One region of the Arthrobacter sp. fls2-241-R2A-172 genome, then DNA from elsewhere that is predicted to be linked to it. Evidence: riboswitches for the same ligand, from Rfam matches in the RefSeq annotation. Region 1 holds a riboswitch; each other region holds the start of a gene.
The links. A riboswitch is a leader RNA that binds a small molecule or an ion and turns the genes downstream of it on or off. The one in region 1 is predicted to bind cyclic di-AMP.
Positions count from the first base shown of each region.

Region 2: linked by a shared signal. The riboswitch ahead of QRM57_RS00605 (NlpC/P60 family protein) and the one ahead of QRM57_RS06140 (C40 family peptidase) in region 1 are both predicted to bind cyclic di-AMP.
Region 3: linked by a shared signal. The riboswitch ahead of QRM57_RS11570 (hypothetical protein) and the one ahead of QRM57_RS06140 (C40 family peptidase) in region 1 are both predicted to bind cyclic di-AMP.
Region 4: linked by a shared signal. The riboswitch ahead of QRM57_RS02320 (aggregation-promoting factor C-terminal-like domain-containing protein) and the one ahead of QRM57_RS06140 (C40 family peptidase) in region 1 are both predicted to bind cyclic di-AMP.

Region 1 is NZ_JARVTB010000003.1:122,160-125,822, reverse strand. It holds gene QRM57_RS06145 (NlpC/P60 family protein) at 1-604, opposite strand, end outside; gene QRM57_RS06140 (C40 family peptidase) at 703-1,443, opposite strand; cyclic di-AMP (ydaO/yuaA leader) riboswitch at 1,448-1,609, opposite strand; gene QRM57_RS06135 (M23 family metallopeptidase) at 1,754-2,584, opposite strand; cyclic di-AMP (ydaO/yuaA leader) riboswitch at 2,589-2,803, opposite strand; gene QRM57_RS06130 (iron-dependent transcriptional repressor DtxR) at 3,019-3,663, opposite strand, start outside.
Region 2 is NZ_JARVTB010000001.1:115,278-118,940, reverse strand. It holds gene QRM57_RS00610 (NAD(P)/FAD-dependent oxidoreductase) at 396-1,097, shown strand; gene QRM57_RS00605 (NlpC/P60 family protein) at 1,211-1,996, opposite strand; cyclic di-AMP (ydaO/yuaA leader) riboswitch at 2,000-2,168, opposite strand; gene QRM57_RS00600 (copper resistance CopC family protein) at 2,343-2,975, opposite strand; gene QRM57_RS00595 (NCS2 family permease) at 3,089-3,663, shown strand, end outside.
Region 3 is NZ_JARVTB010000005.1:98,085-101,747, forward strand. It holds gene QRM57_RS11555 (alpha/beta fold hydrolase) at 1-401, shown strand, start outside; gene QRM57_RS11560 (DUF6480 family protein) at 534-797, shown strand; gene QRM57_RS11565 (ATP-dependent DNA ligase) at 859-1,923, opposite strand; cyclic di-AMP (ydaO/yuaA leader) riboswitch at 2,187-2,332, shown strand; gene QRM57_RS11570 (hypothetical protein) at 2,335-3,486, shown strand; gene QRM57_RS11575 (PucR family transcriptional regulator) at 3,646-3,663, opposite strand, start outside.
Region 4 is NZ_JARVTB010000001.1:488,616-492,278, forward strand. It holds gene QRM57_RS02315 (glycosyltransferase) at 1-1,298, opposite strand, end outside; gene QRM57_RS02320 (aggregation-promoting factor C-terminal-like domain-containing protein) at 1,430-2,284, opposite strand; cyclic di-AMP (ydaO/yuaA leader) riboswitch at 2,290-2,449, opposite strand; gene QRM57_RS02325 (sensor histidine kinase) at 2,550-3,663, opposite strand, start outside.

The DNA.
Region 1 (3,663 bases):
CTGCAGCACTGACGGTACGGCCCAAGGAGAGGTACCCGGCCGGCCAGTCATGGAAGTGGATGCCCACGGCTGCCAGGGAGTTGGTCACCAGCATGGTGCAGTCCTGGGTCACGCCGAGCTGGGCGTAAGCTGCGGCGGCGATAGCTGCACCGAGGCCGCTGGAAGCTGCCGGAGCCTTGGCAGACGTAGCCGAGCTGTTGACGGCAAGCGTCGCGTTGCCGGTGGAAGCAGCCGTGTTGGCGCCCTCCGTGGCCTTGGCTTCTGCCTTGGCGGGGGCCTTCTTCTCCACGGGAGCCGGAGCTTCAACCGTGGTGACGACGGGCCGTTCGTAGGAAATGGCTACCGTGGAGTCCGCAGCGATGGTCGACTGGACCACTGCCTGGACATCGAGGGTGGACGTCGCGGTGGATTCACGGTCAACGTTGGTTTCGGCGGCGTTGGCCGCGACACCGCTGGTCAGGACCAGACCGGAAGCCGCTGCGATGACGGCGGCCTGGCGGCCCACAGTACCGGCGTTGCCGCCGACAGCCTTGGCGATGATGGCAAGCGAGCTGGTCTTGGGGGCCTCAGCGCGATGCCGTGCAACCTTGTTTGCACTGGTCATGATTTTCTCTTTTCGTATCCGCGTGCAGTGGGGTTACACGCGGGTAATGGGCGGCCAGCACTTGGGGGCATGCTGGCCGGCCACGAACCGGATGTTTTCTAGCGAAGGGTGAAGAAGGAAGAGGTGCCCGTGGAGGCTGCCGAGTGCAGGAGAGTGCCCTGGCTCGGGTTCAGTGCGCTGATCATCATGCCGTTGCCGACGTAGATGCCGACGTGGGCTCCGCCGTTCTGCATGACGAGGTCACCGGGCTGGGGGTTGCTGGTGGGCTTCATGGCCGTCCAGGCGTTGACGCGGGGAATGCTGATGCCGGCCTGCGCGTAGACCCACTGGGTGAAGCCGGAGCAGTCCCAGCCGTTGGGGGTGGTGCCGCCCCATACGTAGGGGTGGCCGATACCGGTGTAGGCAATGGCGGCGAGGCCCGAAGCAGCAGCGCTTGCAGCACCGTCCGTAACCTCGGAGGACTTTGCGGTGACTGCTGCTGCGGCGTCCTGGCTACCAGCGGCGCGCTGGGTGACCTGCGATGCACGCTGGACAACCTTGGGGGCTTCCTTGGTGGCCACGACCGGGCTCTCGAAGGCCACGGTGGCGGTTGGCTCTGCGGTGACGACGGCGGTTGCCACCATCTGCTGGGTGCTGGAGGCTTCCGACTTGGAGACGTCCGTATCAGCTGCCGTAGCCGGAAGACCGGCGGTCAGGACAAGGCCCGAAGCTGCTGCCAGGACGACGGCCTGACGGCCAACCGAACCGGCGTTGGACGAAACAGCCTTGGAAAGAGTGTTCAAGGGGTTCGTACGAACCGTTTCAGCGCGGTGGCGCGCAGGGGTAGTGCGTGATGACACGTAGGTAGCCTCTCCCAATGCCTGCGAGGTGAGCTGTCGGATTCGGATGGGAGTCATCCGGCCGCGTTGCTTCAAGGAAGCTTTTGCGACTTAACCCCAAGGCCTTCTATCGAAGACCAAAAGTGGTTCCCCCGCCCCTGCCAGACGATTTATGCGAACGGACCTTGAGTGGTGGCAGAGCTAGGCAATCCACTCAAGTGCATCGGCCCCCTAAAAAGCCGATGCGCTTTGTACGGTACAACAGTTGAACGCGAATGTCACATTCAGGTCACGGGGTGTCGCAAAATGCGAGAGGCGACCATCAACTGGCTTAGAGCCAGCCCATGGGGTCTACAACTTCTCCGTTGACCTGGACCTCGAAGTGGAGGTGGCAGCCGGTGGAAGCGCCCGTGGTGCCGCTCAACGCGACGGTATCGCCACGGGTGACGGTCTGCCCGACCTTGACGTTGAAGGACGACAGGTGGTTATAGGTGGTCTCGAGGCCGTTGCCGTGGTCCACTACCACGCGGTTGCCTCCGCCATACTCGTGCCATCCGGCGAAAGTGACCTTGCCCGTGGCAGCCGCATGCACCGCGGTGCCGCACTGGGCAACGAAGTCCTGGCCGCGGTGGAAGTCTCCCGTGCCGCCCGTGAGGGGGCTGACCCGGTAGCCGAACGGCGAGGCCGTGACCAGGCTGTCCAAGGGGCTGGCAAGCGTGCCTACGGACGAGGCGCGCTGGATGCTGCCGACCGACTGGGCGCTGAGCAATTGCTTCAGCTTGCCGTCGGGGTCAGCTGCGGTTGCGACGGCGGCGCGGCTAAAGTCGATTTTTGCCGATGCGGCCGCGGAAACCTCTGGCTGGCTGCCGCCGGAAACGGCGAGGGCGGACTCGGACTGGCCCGACTCCGACGTTGCCATCACGGGGCTTGTGGCCGGCAGTCCGACAGTCAGCGCCAAGCCGGTGGCAGCGAGGGCTACTCCGGCTTTCTGGCCGACACCACTGGCTGCGGCGAAATCGGCAACCTGGCGCAATGGGCTCTTACGGCGGCGGACTTGGCGCTCAGTGTCACGGGGCCGGACCTCCATTGTTGCGCGGGCTGGCCGCAGCTCAACAGCGGGGCCGGTGGCGCGGCGACGACCCCTGACGTTCTGCGATGTCAAACTCTGTTCCTCTCTGGAAAGCCTGCGAAGTTAGCTGTCGGATTCGGGTCAGAGAGTTCAAAGACCCGGTCCGCACGAAGCGCTCATGGCACACAGGTATCCCAGGAGGGACTTGCGTAAATGGGCACTTCTGCTGCGGACTTCACCCCAAGGCTGCTTCTTTAGACAGCCGCTTGTGGTTCCCCCGCCTCTGCCAGTGGTGGATGGCACACCTGATCCGCTGGCAGAGCTCGGCTCCGGATCAGGTAACGCTTTGGTATCGGCGCTAGTAGATAACTATAGGCGATTAAAGCCTGCAGTAATAAATTCGTTATCAACAGGACGACGCACGCCCTTATCATCAATCCCGGAAAACCGCAGGTCACATTGTCCCGCGGGGCACAAAAGTGAGGTTTGACACGGCATACCCGAGGATGCGGCGCCCCGAAGGGAGGTCAGCCCAGGGAGACGAACACGTGGGCCGCAACTTCCGGTGGAAGCTCAAGCGCTCCCTCGATGCCGGGAACCCGGACAGAAATGTACTCGCCGACGCGTTCCAATGACACCGCTGCCCCGGGACGGATTCCGCCTTCGTCCAGTTGGGTGAGGAGTTCGGGCTCCACCTGGATGGGCTCGGCAAGCCGGCTGACCACCACGCGGGAATCGGCGGCGTAGCCATCCATGGCCTGCAGCAGGTTGATGTCGAGCCGCGGAATGGTCTGCGTCGGCAGGCCGCCCAGGGCTTCGAGTCCTGGAATCGGATTGCCGTAAGGCGACTCGGTGGGGTGTTCAAGGAGTTCGTAGAGCCGGCGTTCAACCCGCTCACTCATCACGTGTTCCCAACGGCACGCTTCGTCATGGACGTACGCCCAGTCGAGGCCAATGACATCGGCAAGGAGCCGCTCCGCGAGACGGTGCTTTCGCATGACCTCGGTGGCGCGCTTGCGGCCCATCTGGGTCAGTTCAAGGTGACGGTCGTTGGATACGATCACCAGGCCATCGCGCTCCATGCGGCCGATGGTTTGTGAAACCGTGGGGCCGGAGTGCCGCAGGCGCTCGGCGATGCGGGCCCTGAGCGCCACAATGTTCTCTTCTTCAAG
Region 2 (3,663 bases), on a different contig from region 1:
ACTGCTTGATGTTCCGGCTATTCTGCCAGAGGTTCTCCGCACTGGATTCCCTGACTCTTCAAATGTCAATGGCCGGGGTAGGAGAATCTTGGAATCTCTCCTTCCAATGCCCACTATTCTCGGTCGGAAGTGCCGAATCAAGGCGACTTCGGGCTATGTGCATAACGGTCCGGGCTCAGTTCAAACCACACGGGATCGGCCTGCTGGCGGACACGAAAAACACGACGCCGGGAAGGCTACCCATGGCCGAAAAAGTTCGGTAGTGTTCGAGTCACCGAATAGCCGGGCAGCGTGTCTCATGACACACCCCGGCTGTTAATTTGCGGCCGCTTGGGGAACTCGGACGCGATCCCACGCGATGCCGCAGGGCACACACGTCAAGGAGGAACCAAGCAGTGTCACTCACGCCTGATTCCGGCACGGAACGAACCACCACAGTGGTCATCGGCGCTGGCCTCTCCGGTCTGGCTGTTGCCAGCGAGCTTAGCCGCTACGGGGTGGGCTCCATCGTCGTTGACGGGTTCGGATCGCTCTCAGCCACCGGGCCTTCGACCCACACTGGAATGCTCCAGCGCTGCGACATCGCCGATCCCGCCATGCAGGAACGCAGCGAGATTCTCCGCCACCTGCGCAACTACGCCGCCAACCATCAATTGGACGTTCGCAGCACCACCCGCGCCGTTCGCCTGGATTTCCTGGGCTCCGACCCGTCGCAGCAAATAGGGCACGGCCCCACCGGAAGCACCGCATCGGCCACCCTCCGGGGCAGGATCGTTTTCGGCCCCCTCGAATCCACTCCCCGTCAGTGGGCGGTCCACACCGCCCAAGGTGTCCTGCTGGCCGACCACGTCGTGGTGACGCGCTGCGCCCAGAGCCAGCTGCGCCGGATGCTGGCAGAACTTGGAATTGCCGTCGGCCAGAATTTCGCCGCGGCAATGCGTGCCGTGGGGATGCACCTTGTAGGCGTCGGAGAACTCATTACCCCGACTCCCAAAGAAGTCCTTCGGCAGGCCAAAGCTGTGGGGCAGGCAATTTCCGCCAGGGTGGCCCTACCGGCAGGCAACGGCATGGCCGGAAGCGGCGTAGCCATCGCCTAGGACGGCCGCTTCACCGCCACTGGAACTTTTGCGCACATTTCTTAACGCCAAAGGCCGGCACCCTCGAAGAATGAATCTTCGAAGATGCCGGCCTTTGAACTGAAGCGTGAGGCTTATGCGCCTGCGCGTACGTACGTGATGGGACCAGTTGCGGTCAACCAGCTGATCGGGTGGATACCCGTCTGGTTGCCGTTGATGCCACCGCTGATGGCCTGGCCGTTGCCGATGTAGATTGCAACGTGGCCGGACTGGACGATCATGTCGCCGGGCTGGGGGCTGCTGACGACCTTGCCGTAGTTCATGAACTGCATGGGCGCGAGGTCACCAACGGGGATACCTGCGGAGCCGAGGGCCCGCTCCACCATGGCGGTGCAGTCCTGCATGATGCCGATCTGGGCGTAAGCCGAGGCGACCATGGCGGCGTTGACTCCACCGACGGCCGGTGCAGCGGCTGCAGGAGCAGCGGCGGCCGGAGCGGCTGCAACTGACGCGGCAGCCTTTGCTACAGGAGCGGCTGGTGCAGTTGCTGCCACTGCTGCTTTCTTGGCAACAGGTGCCTCGACGACGGGAGCCGGCTTCTCGATGACCGGAGCTGCTACGGAAGCAACAGCAGGGCGCTCGAAGTTGACGGTAGCCGTAGCTGCGGCGGTTACAACCTTGGTGGGAGCCTCGGAAACGGTCTCGGCGACCGTGGCGGGGCTGGAGTCACGCTGAACCGGGGTCTCGGCTGCGTGGGCAGCGATGGAGCCGGTCAGGACAAGGCCCGAAGCCGCTGCGATAACAGCTGCTTGGCGGCCAGCGCCGGAAGCGTTGCTGGCGACTGCCTTGGAGATGGAGATGAACGGATTAGGACGTACGCTGTCCGCCTTACGACGGCCGCGAAGAATGCTTGAAGACATGAAAAAGCCTCTCCCGATGCCTGCGAGGTTAGCTGTCGGATTCGGATGGGAGTCACCCGGCCACTATCCCCCGCTGTTCAGCGGAAGCATCGTGACTTCACCCCAAGGCACGCTCGAAAGCGACCTAAATTGGGTTCCCCGTCTCTGCCGTAAGGTTTGTCTGCGAACGGATTCCGGACTGCGGCAGAGCTAGGCAATCAGGCCGGAAGTGCCCGCTACGTGGAACAGGCACAGCTACTACGGTACGCGATGATCTCGCCGAAGTCACATTTAAGTAACGAGAACCGGGGTTTTGGCGTGTCGCAGTGACCAATCCGAGATATTCGCAGCTACGTAGAAAAGCCTGTTATTCCGCGGAATCGCCCGCATCTGAGTCGTTCGAGGCTGCAAGTTTCTTACGTGCGGTAACGGCGAGATAAACAACGAGGCCGATAGCAACCACGGCCAGTCCCACGATGCTCCACGGGAAGGGTTGCGATGCGTCCGCGGCCGGGGTGCTGGTGGCCGTTCCGGGTGCGGCAGTTCCCGCCGTCGGGACCGTATTGGAAGGTGCTGACGACGACGGCGCGGCGCCCGCGGTGCCGCTCGTCGCCGTCGTGCTTCCAGCAGCGGCCTTGAACGTGAAGGTGCCCTCGATGGGGTGCGAGTCGGAGCTAACGACCCTCCAGACCACGGTGTATTCGCCGGCCGGCGCGCCTTCTCGGATCTTCTGGACCGCCTGGTTGTCGATGATTTCGACGGGCCCATCCGCCCAGTTTTCGCCACCCGCAGTGACCGTAACGCCCGATCCGATGGCCAGCGGCCGGTTGTTGAACGTGATGGAGACCGACGCCGGGACAGCTGCCACGCTGGAGCCGTTGGCCGGCGCTGTGGATTCGGCGACGTCGTGCGCGGAGGCCGGGCCCGCGGAAAACAGCAAAGCGGATGCGAAGGCCAGGGCGGCAACGACGGCGGCCAGAAGCGGGCGGATGGTGCGCATGGGGCGGTTTCTCCTAGTGTTGGCTTCCTTACAGACTAGGCGAATCGTCAGGGGGCCCATATCCGACGGCATAGGATTTGAGGGCACACTCCCCTCGATCCCCGGAGTCCTTCATGCTTAAACAAGGTTCTGCCATCGACCGCTACTTCAAAATTTCCGAGCGTGGCTCCACATACTCCCGGGAAATCCGAGGCGGCTTCGCAACCTTCTTCGCCATGAGCTACATCGTGGTCCTCAACCCCCTGATCCTTTCCGGGCAGGATTCCAGCGGAGCGTCGCTGGGATTCACCGCCGTCGCGGCCACCACGGCATTCGTCGCGGGCATCCTGACCATCCTCATGGGCGCCTGGGCCAAGCACCCGTTCGCCGTGGCCACGGGCCTGGGCGTTAACGCGTTCGTAGCGGTGACCGTCGCCTCGCACCCGGGCCTGACATGGCCGGACATGATGGGCCTTGTGGTGCTCTCGGGCCTGACCATGCTGATCCTGGTGCTCACCGGTTTCCGTACCGCCGTGTTCAAAGCCGTACCGGAAGCGCTCAAGACAGCGATCGTGGTGGGCATCGGCCTCTTCATCGCCCTGATCGGCCTGGTCAATGCAGGGTTTGTCCGCCGCATCCCTGACGCCGCTGGCACAACCGTTCCGCTGGGATTGGGCGTCGACGGGAAACTGCTCGGCTGGCCCACCCT
Region 3 (3,663 bases), on a different contig from region 1:
TGTTGATGGGGCCGGTGGTGGATTCGAGGCACAAGAGTATCCTCCGGCAATCGCTGGCGCTTACCTTGGACGGCGTCCTGCGAGAGAGTCCCTCGTCCAATTGGATCGTCATCTCCGACTACTTCCGCTGCGGGCTCCGCTGGTACCTCACCGAACTCCCGGTGATGATGGGCTATCCCACCGAAAAGCGGCTGGCCGGCATCAAGGTGCCTGTGCTGGTCCTGCGCGGAAGCCGGGACCAGGTGGCAGGCCCCGACTGGTCGCTCCGGCTCTCCCGAACCGTGGACCAAGGGCGCTTGGTGGAGATTCCCGGAGTGGGGCACGTAGCGCAGCATATGCGGCCGCAAGCGGTGGGGGACGCCATCCGCAGCTTCGTCGCCGCGACCACACAGCACAGTTAGGCCACCCAGCACAGCTAGGCGCTGGGGCACGACGCCGGAGCCTGGGTTGGGTGCCCCTTGTTGGCTCCGGCGGGATCACGCTAGGCTGGCCAGGCAAGCGAATAGTAAGTCTGCTTACGAAAGGGTTTGACCATGACCAGCTATGACCCGGAAGACGATCCCCAAACCTTCGGCGTGAGCGGCGCGACCGGACCCTTCGACACCACCGCCGATGCGGACAGCATCCACGAAGATCCGGACATGCGCCAGGACGAGGACGACGATCCCGCGGCCTCTGCCAACCCTGATCCCCTGGACGGCAACGTCACGGGATTGGAGCCAGGCGGAGGGGTACCCCCGGGCGAAACGCCGCCGGCCGAAGGCAGCATGAGCAGCGACCAGGGACACGAAGAGTAATTTCGTCGCTACCCCGCTGTTACGTTGCGGGCCGACAACGTAACAGCGGGCTGGCAACGTTCTACGGCAGGCTCAGGATCTCCCCGAGATCGTAATCGGCAGGCTCCTCCAGTTGCGCGTACGTGCAGCTCTCCGGAGTCCGGTCCGGCCTCCAGCGGCGGAACTGCGTGGTGTGGCGGAACCTGTCGCCCTCCATGTAGTCGTACGCCACTTCGATCACAAGCTCGGGGCGCAGTGGTACAAACGAAAAGTCCTTGCCCCCGCTCCACCTGCTTTGCGCACCAGGCATCCGAGAACCACCGGCAGCCTCGTCCTGCTTGGCCCACTCGCCCCACGGGTGATCAGCGAGATCCACCTGGTAGGGCTCAAGCTCGGCAACCAGTGCTTCCCGCTTGGCCATGGGGAACGATGCCACCACCCCCACGTGGCGCAGCCGACCGGCGTCGTCGTAGAGCCCCAACAACATGGAACCCACCACCTTCGCAGTTTTGTGCCAGCGGAACCCGGCCACCACACAGTCCGCGGTCCGAACATGCTTGGTCTTGAACATCACGCGCTTATTGGGTTGGTAGGTTCCATCCAGCGGCTTGGAGAGAACCCCGTCCAGGCCCGCGCCCTCCAACTGCACGAACCATTCCTTGGCCCGCTCGAGATCCGTTACTGCTGGAGTGACGTAGACAGGCGGTTCGGCCTTGGCAAGAGCGGATTCCAGGATGGCCCGGCGCTCTGAGAACGGCTTGCCCATCAGGTCTTCCTCGCCCAAGGCCAGGATGTCGAACGCGATCATGGAAGCCGGCGTTTTCTCGGCGAGCATCCTGACCCGGCTGTCCGCGGGGTGGATCCGTTGCTGGAGGACCTCGAATTCCAACCTGTTGCCCTCGATCAGGACGATCTCACCGTCGATCACACACTTCTCCGGGAGGTTCTTCCTCAGCGCCTCAACCAGCTCGGGAAAGTAGCGCGTCATGGGCTTCTCGTTGCGGCTGCCCAGGATGACCTCGTCCCCATCCTTGAAAACGATGGTCCGGAAGCCATCCCACTTCGGCTCGTAGTGACCCACATCGGGGATGTCCGGAACTGATTTGGCAAGCATGGGCGAGACGGGCGGCATCACTGGCAGGTCCATAGGAAATGTCTACCCTGCCGTCGGACGCCGAAGCTAGTCTTAGGCGGTGGATATCTTGGCCGTGTTGGGGGCAGTACTCGGAGATCCAGCACCAGCTGCCGGCTCCCGCACCGGCCCCGAAGCGTAGGCGCCCGGAGCCTCCGGTTTAGCCCGACCTACCGTCCGTTACATTAATGTGACTTTACTTTCCGGCTCATGTACCGTCGTAGGGCGACCCGTATCTCCGCTGGGCCGCTTCCGGATTGACGCCGAGCTCTGCCGCAATCCGGGATCCGCCAGACCCGCGGCAGAGGCGGGGGACCCACAGTTCCCGGGCTTGTTTCCAAGCCCTCGGGGTGAAGCCGCTGAGGCGGCCGGACGGCCTCGTCCGAACCCGACAGCTAACCTCGAAGGCGTTGAGAGGCAACCACCATGTCCCCAACCATGGATCAGCCGCGCCGCGCCCTCATCGAACGCGAGCGCACCAAGCCAACCGGACGCCGTCGGGCCGAAGCCAGCGGATCCGCCACAGAACCAGCAACGGCGCCTGAGGCACCAAGCACGACGCCGGAACCCACCGCTGCTGCCAGGCCCACCACGCGCGCGGCCGCCCGTGCAGCGGAGCGGGAAAGGGCAGCCCGGGCTGAAGCCGAACCCGCAGAACCGGCCACCGCCGCGATCCCGGCAGTACGGGCAGCCCAAGCCGCGGCACCGCGGTCGACCACACCGGGCCCTCCCACTGCAGCCATCCCCATCGTCGACGTTGCCAAGCCGGCACCCAAGCCGGACACGCAGCAGTCCACACCATCGGAGCCCGCCACGGCAGCCATCCCCATCGTCGACGTTGCCGGGCCGGCACCTACTCCCGTCCCCGCCAGGACCGGCTTTGGCTCGTCGTCGTCGTTCAACCGCGAACCCCAAGCCGTGCTTCGAAAGGCCGCATCGGTCAAGCAGATGAGCCAGCGTATGGCCGTTGTTGCCGGCGCTGTAGGACTGGTGCTCACGGCGGGAGGCCTCGGCCAGGCCCTTGAGCTGCCGTTCTTCGGCCATGAAACCCCCGCCCAGGATGCGAGCGCCCATGGGGACAGGGAGTCGGGCTCGACTGCGCCCGGGCCTCGGGCTTCCTATTCCACCGCGTCCTCACCATCGGCCTCGTCGGCAGCGCCAACAGCGTCATCCTCATCGGCAGCCGGTCAGCCGGCGACCGTCCCCGAGGCACCTTCTGAAGTGTCGCCGTCGTCGGTTCCGGCCCCGCACGTCTCGCTTGCGGCCCCGGTTTGGGTTCCTTCGGCGGCGCCGTCGGCGGCTAACCCAGCGCCGGGTGCCTCCGCGGCAGTCCCGACGCAGCCTGCCCCGGCCCCCACCGATGTGCCCGCCGATACAGTCACCACGGCACCGTCTCCGGCCCCGACAACCACGCCGACGCCGACCACCACCCCGACGCCCGCGCCGACACCCACGCCGACGTCGCCCGCCACTCCCAAGCCGCGCCCCACCGGGAACCCCACCGCCGGAACGAACCCGCAATCCACTGGGACCGCCCTCGACGCGATCCTGGACGCCGCCAAGAAGGCCGTGAAGTGAGCACCCGGCTACCCCGTACGGCAACGCCGATCGGATGGCATGGCCGGTACTGCACCAGCAGCCGGACCGCCACCTTCAGGCGAAGGATGGGCCGCTGGAGCTGCCAGCGGTTGAGGCGTTCCTAGTCCTCGGATCCCCGAAACAGGGAGCACAGGGCGCCTAGATCCTGGGTCGCCG
Region 4 (3,663 bases), on a different contig from region 1:
GCGGGTCGGCGGAACACCCACAGGCGGAACAACAGGAAGCGGGCCACGGTCGCGGCGAGGTTCGCGCCAACTACCGTTGCCACCTCAAGCCAGCGGTCCGGCGTCGTGGTTCCGTGCACCAGGGCCAGCGCGCCCGAGGTGAGTGCCAGGCCGATGCAGAAAACAATCAAGCCTTCAAAGTGGTGGCGGGCGTGGCTGCCGCCCTGGATGCCGAACGTGAAGCGCCGGTTGGCGGCTGTGTTGGCGACGGCCGTCACGATCAGGGCCAGGAAGTTGGCGAGCTGCGGGTCCATGAATCCCCGGCACAGCAGGAAGATCAGCAGGTAGGCCACTGTGGACGCCGCGCCGATCACCGCAAAGCGCACCAGTTGCCCGAACAGGCTGGCTCGTGGGGTCGATTCCGATGTTCGCGACGACGCCGGCAATGGGCCGCGGGCCAAGGCCGCGCGCAGTTCGGGGACAGGGATGCGCCCGGTGACGAGGTCGCGCGTCAGGCGCGCCATTCCGCGGAGGTCGGCCAGGGCGGTTCGTACGACGTCGACACTTGAGTTCGGATCGTCCGTCCAGTCGACGGGGACTTCATGGACGCGGAGGCCGCAGCGCTCGGCCAGGACCAGGAGTTCGGTGTCGAAGAACCAGGCGTTGTCCAGGGTGTGGGGGAGGATCCTGTGGGCGACGTCTGCCCGGATGGCCTTGAAACCGCATTGGGCATCCGAGAACCGGGCGCCCATGAGCGTATGCAGGAGGACGTTGTAGCTGCGGGAGACGAACTCGCGCTTGGGCCCGCGGACAACACGGGAGTTGCGGGAGAGCCGCGTCCCGATGGCAAGGTCCGAATGGCCGGAAATCAGGGGAGCCAGCAGCGGGGCCAGGGCAGCCAGGTCCGTGGAGAGGTCCACGTCCATGTAGGCGAGCACCGGGGACGGGGAGGCGAGCCAGACCTGCCGGAGGGCGTTGCCCCGGCCTTTCTCCTCGAAGCGCATGACGCCGATTTCGGGGAGCTCGCGGGCCAGGCGCTCGGCGATCTTCAAGGTGTTGTCCGTGCTCGCATTGTCCGCGACCGTGATGCGGAACGTATGCGGGAACGTCTCCACCAAGTGCCCGTGCAAGCGGCGCAGGCATTCCTCGAGGTCGGTCTCTTCGTTGTGGACGGGAATGGTGACGTCCAGGACAGGGACCGTGGTCCGTGTGTCCACGGGAAAGCGCCGCGGCTGCCGGTAAGGCAAGGCAGGAGCGGCGAAGGTCCCCGAATGGGCGGGGTTCGGCAGCGCACTGGTGGCGGGATCTATGAGCGTCATGCATTCACAGTGAGGCCGCCGATTGTGAGTGCTTTAGGCGGAAGCTGTGACGCGACTGTGTAAGTCTCCCGTTCCGGGAACGCGAAAAGCCGCCCCCGGAACGGGAGCGGCTTTTCGGGAAAGCTCTTGGCTTAGTACCAGTTGTTGGCCAAGTGGAAGGCCAGGGCGGCCGACGGGGATCCGTAGCGTTCCTTGATGTAGTTCAGGCCCCACTTGATCTGGGTCTGGTAGTTGGTCTGCCAGTCCGCACCGGCAGAAGCCATCTTGCCGGCCGGAAGCGACTGGACAATACCGTACGCACCGCTGGAAGCGTTGGTGGCAGTGGTCCGCCATCCTGATTCCTTCTCCCACAGCGTGTTCAGGGCGGTCATTTCGCCCGCGCCCCAGCCGTAGCTGCCAAGGATGCTGGCGGCGTAGGCCTTCGCACCGGCGGGATCGTCCACTGCCTTCGGGGCGGCAGCAGCGGCTGCAGCCTGGGCAGCGGCGGCGGCAGCAGCGTCGGCGGCCTGCTCGGCGGCAGCGTCAGCAGCGGCCTTGTCGGCAGCAGCCTTCTCGGCAGCGGCTTGATCGGCAGCTGCCTTGTCGGCGGCAGCCTGCACGGCAGCGGCCTGATCAGCGGCGAGCTTGTCGGCTGCGGCCTTGTCGGCGGCGGCCTTGTCTGCAGCAGCCCGGTCGGCTGCACCCTTGGCAGCTGCGGCGTCCATCGAAGCGGAAACTTCAGCGGACTTGTTGGTGCTGACCTGTGCAGCGGCCTGGGTGCCGGCTACACGGCTTGCCTCGGGGAGGTTCAAGGCTGCGTTGGCGGCGGTACCGAGCGATGCAACGCCCAGTGCAGCGGCGATGACGCCCGCTACAACAGGCATGCGCTTGCCGGACTTGCCCTCACGGGCGGCCTTTTTGAGGACGGTCTGCGACTTGGTCAACTGGGTGTCGTTCTGGTCGCGGTGACGCGCGGAAGGGCGCGTCTGATCGTTAAATTCAGACATTTGTGATTACCTCTCAGCGCCTGCGGAGTTAGCTGTCGGGTTCGGATGAGGTCATCCGGCCGCGCATCACGCTGCGGCTTTACCCCAAGGGCCGGCAAAATGCCTGGGCCCGGAGACTCTGGGTCCCCCGTCTCTGCCTCGGTGAAAGATCGGACTCCGGGAAGTGGCAGAGCTCGGCGCATCCCGGATGTGGGCCGGTTAGGGGCAACCCACCCTTTCGACGGTACAGGAGGTTTCCGCAGAAGTCACATTTAGGTAACAGAGATCACGAAGTCGGTGAGTCGTCTTGCCGGATTCTTTGCAGGCGTTCGGTAGTGGCGGTAGGCAGCCGCAGGGCGAACTCGGTGCGCCCCGGCCTGGACGTCACTTCGACGCTTCCGCCGTGCGCTTGAACGATGGATTCCACTATCGACAAGCCCAACCCCGAGGTCCCTTCCGAGCCCGATCTCGCCGCGTCGGCACGGGCAAAACGGGAGAAGATGCGGCTCTGGAATTCCTGCGGTATGCCAGGACCGTTGTCGGTCACGGTCACCACTGCGCTGCCATCCGCGGAGAGCATGACTCCAGTGACCACCGTTGTTCCCGGGTCGGTGTGTTTGCGGGCATTCGAGAGCAGGTTCGCCAGCACCTGGTGCAATTGCGTGGCATCGCCGCGTACGGTGACGGGCTCCCCGGGGAGCTGCAGTTGCCAGATGTGGTCCGGCGCCATGACTTTTTCGTCACTCACGGTCTCGACCACCAACTGGGTCAGGTCCACGTCCGTGACCTTCAACGGCTGGCCCTCGTCCAACCTCGCCAGCAACAGCAGGTCCTCCACCAGCGTAGTCATGCGTTCGGACTGGCTTTGTACCCGGGCCAAGGACTTCCTGCCGTCGTCCGTAAAGGTCTCGGTCATCCGAAGCAGCTCGGTGTAGCCACGGATGGCGGTCAGCGGCGTCCGGAGCTCGTGCGAGGCATCGGCAACGAACTGCCTCACTTTGGTCTCGCTCTCCTGACGGGCCTCCAACGCGCTGGAGACGTTGTTCAGCATCTGGTTCAGGGCGTGGCCCACGCTCCCCACTTCGGTCCCGGGATGGGAGGCCGACGGCGGGACGCGCACCGCAAGTGCCACTTCACCGGCGTCGAGAGGCAGCCGTGAAACCTTGGTGGCGACATCGGAAAGCTGCTCCAGGGGCCGCATGGTGCGACGGATGATCACGGTCCCCACAAGGCCGATCACCACCAGGCCGCCCAGTGACACCAGAACCATGGTCCAGACCAGCGAAGCCTCTGCGGTCTGCTTGTCCGCGAGCGGCAGGCCAGTGACGATCACGTCGCCGTAATTGGTCTTCACGGCCATAAGCCGGTAATCGCCGTTGGACAGCGAACGGTCAACCGGG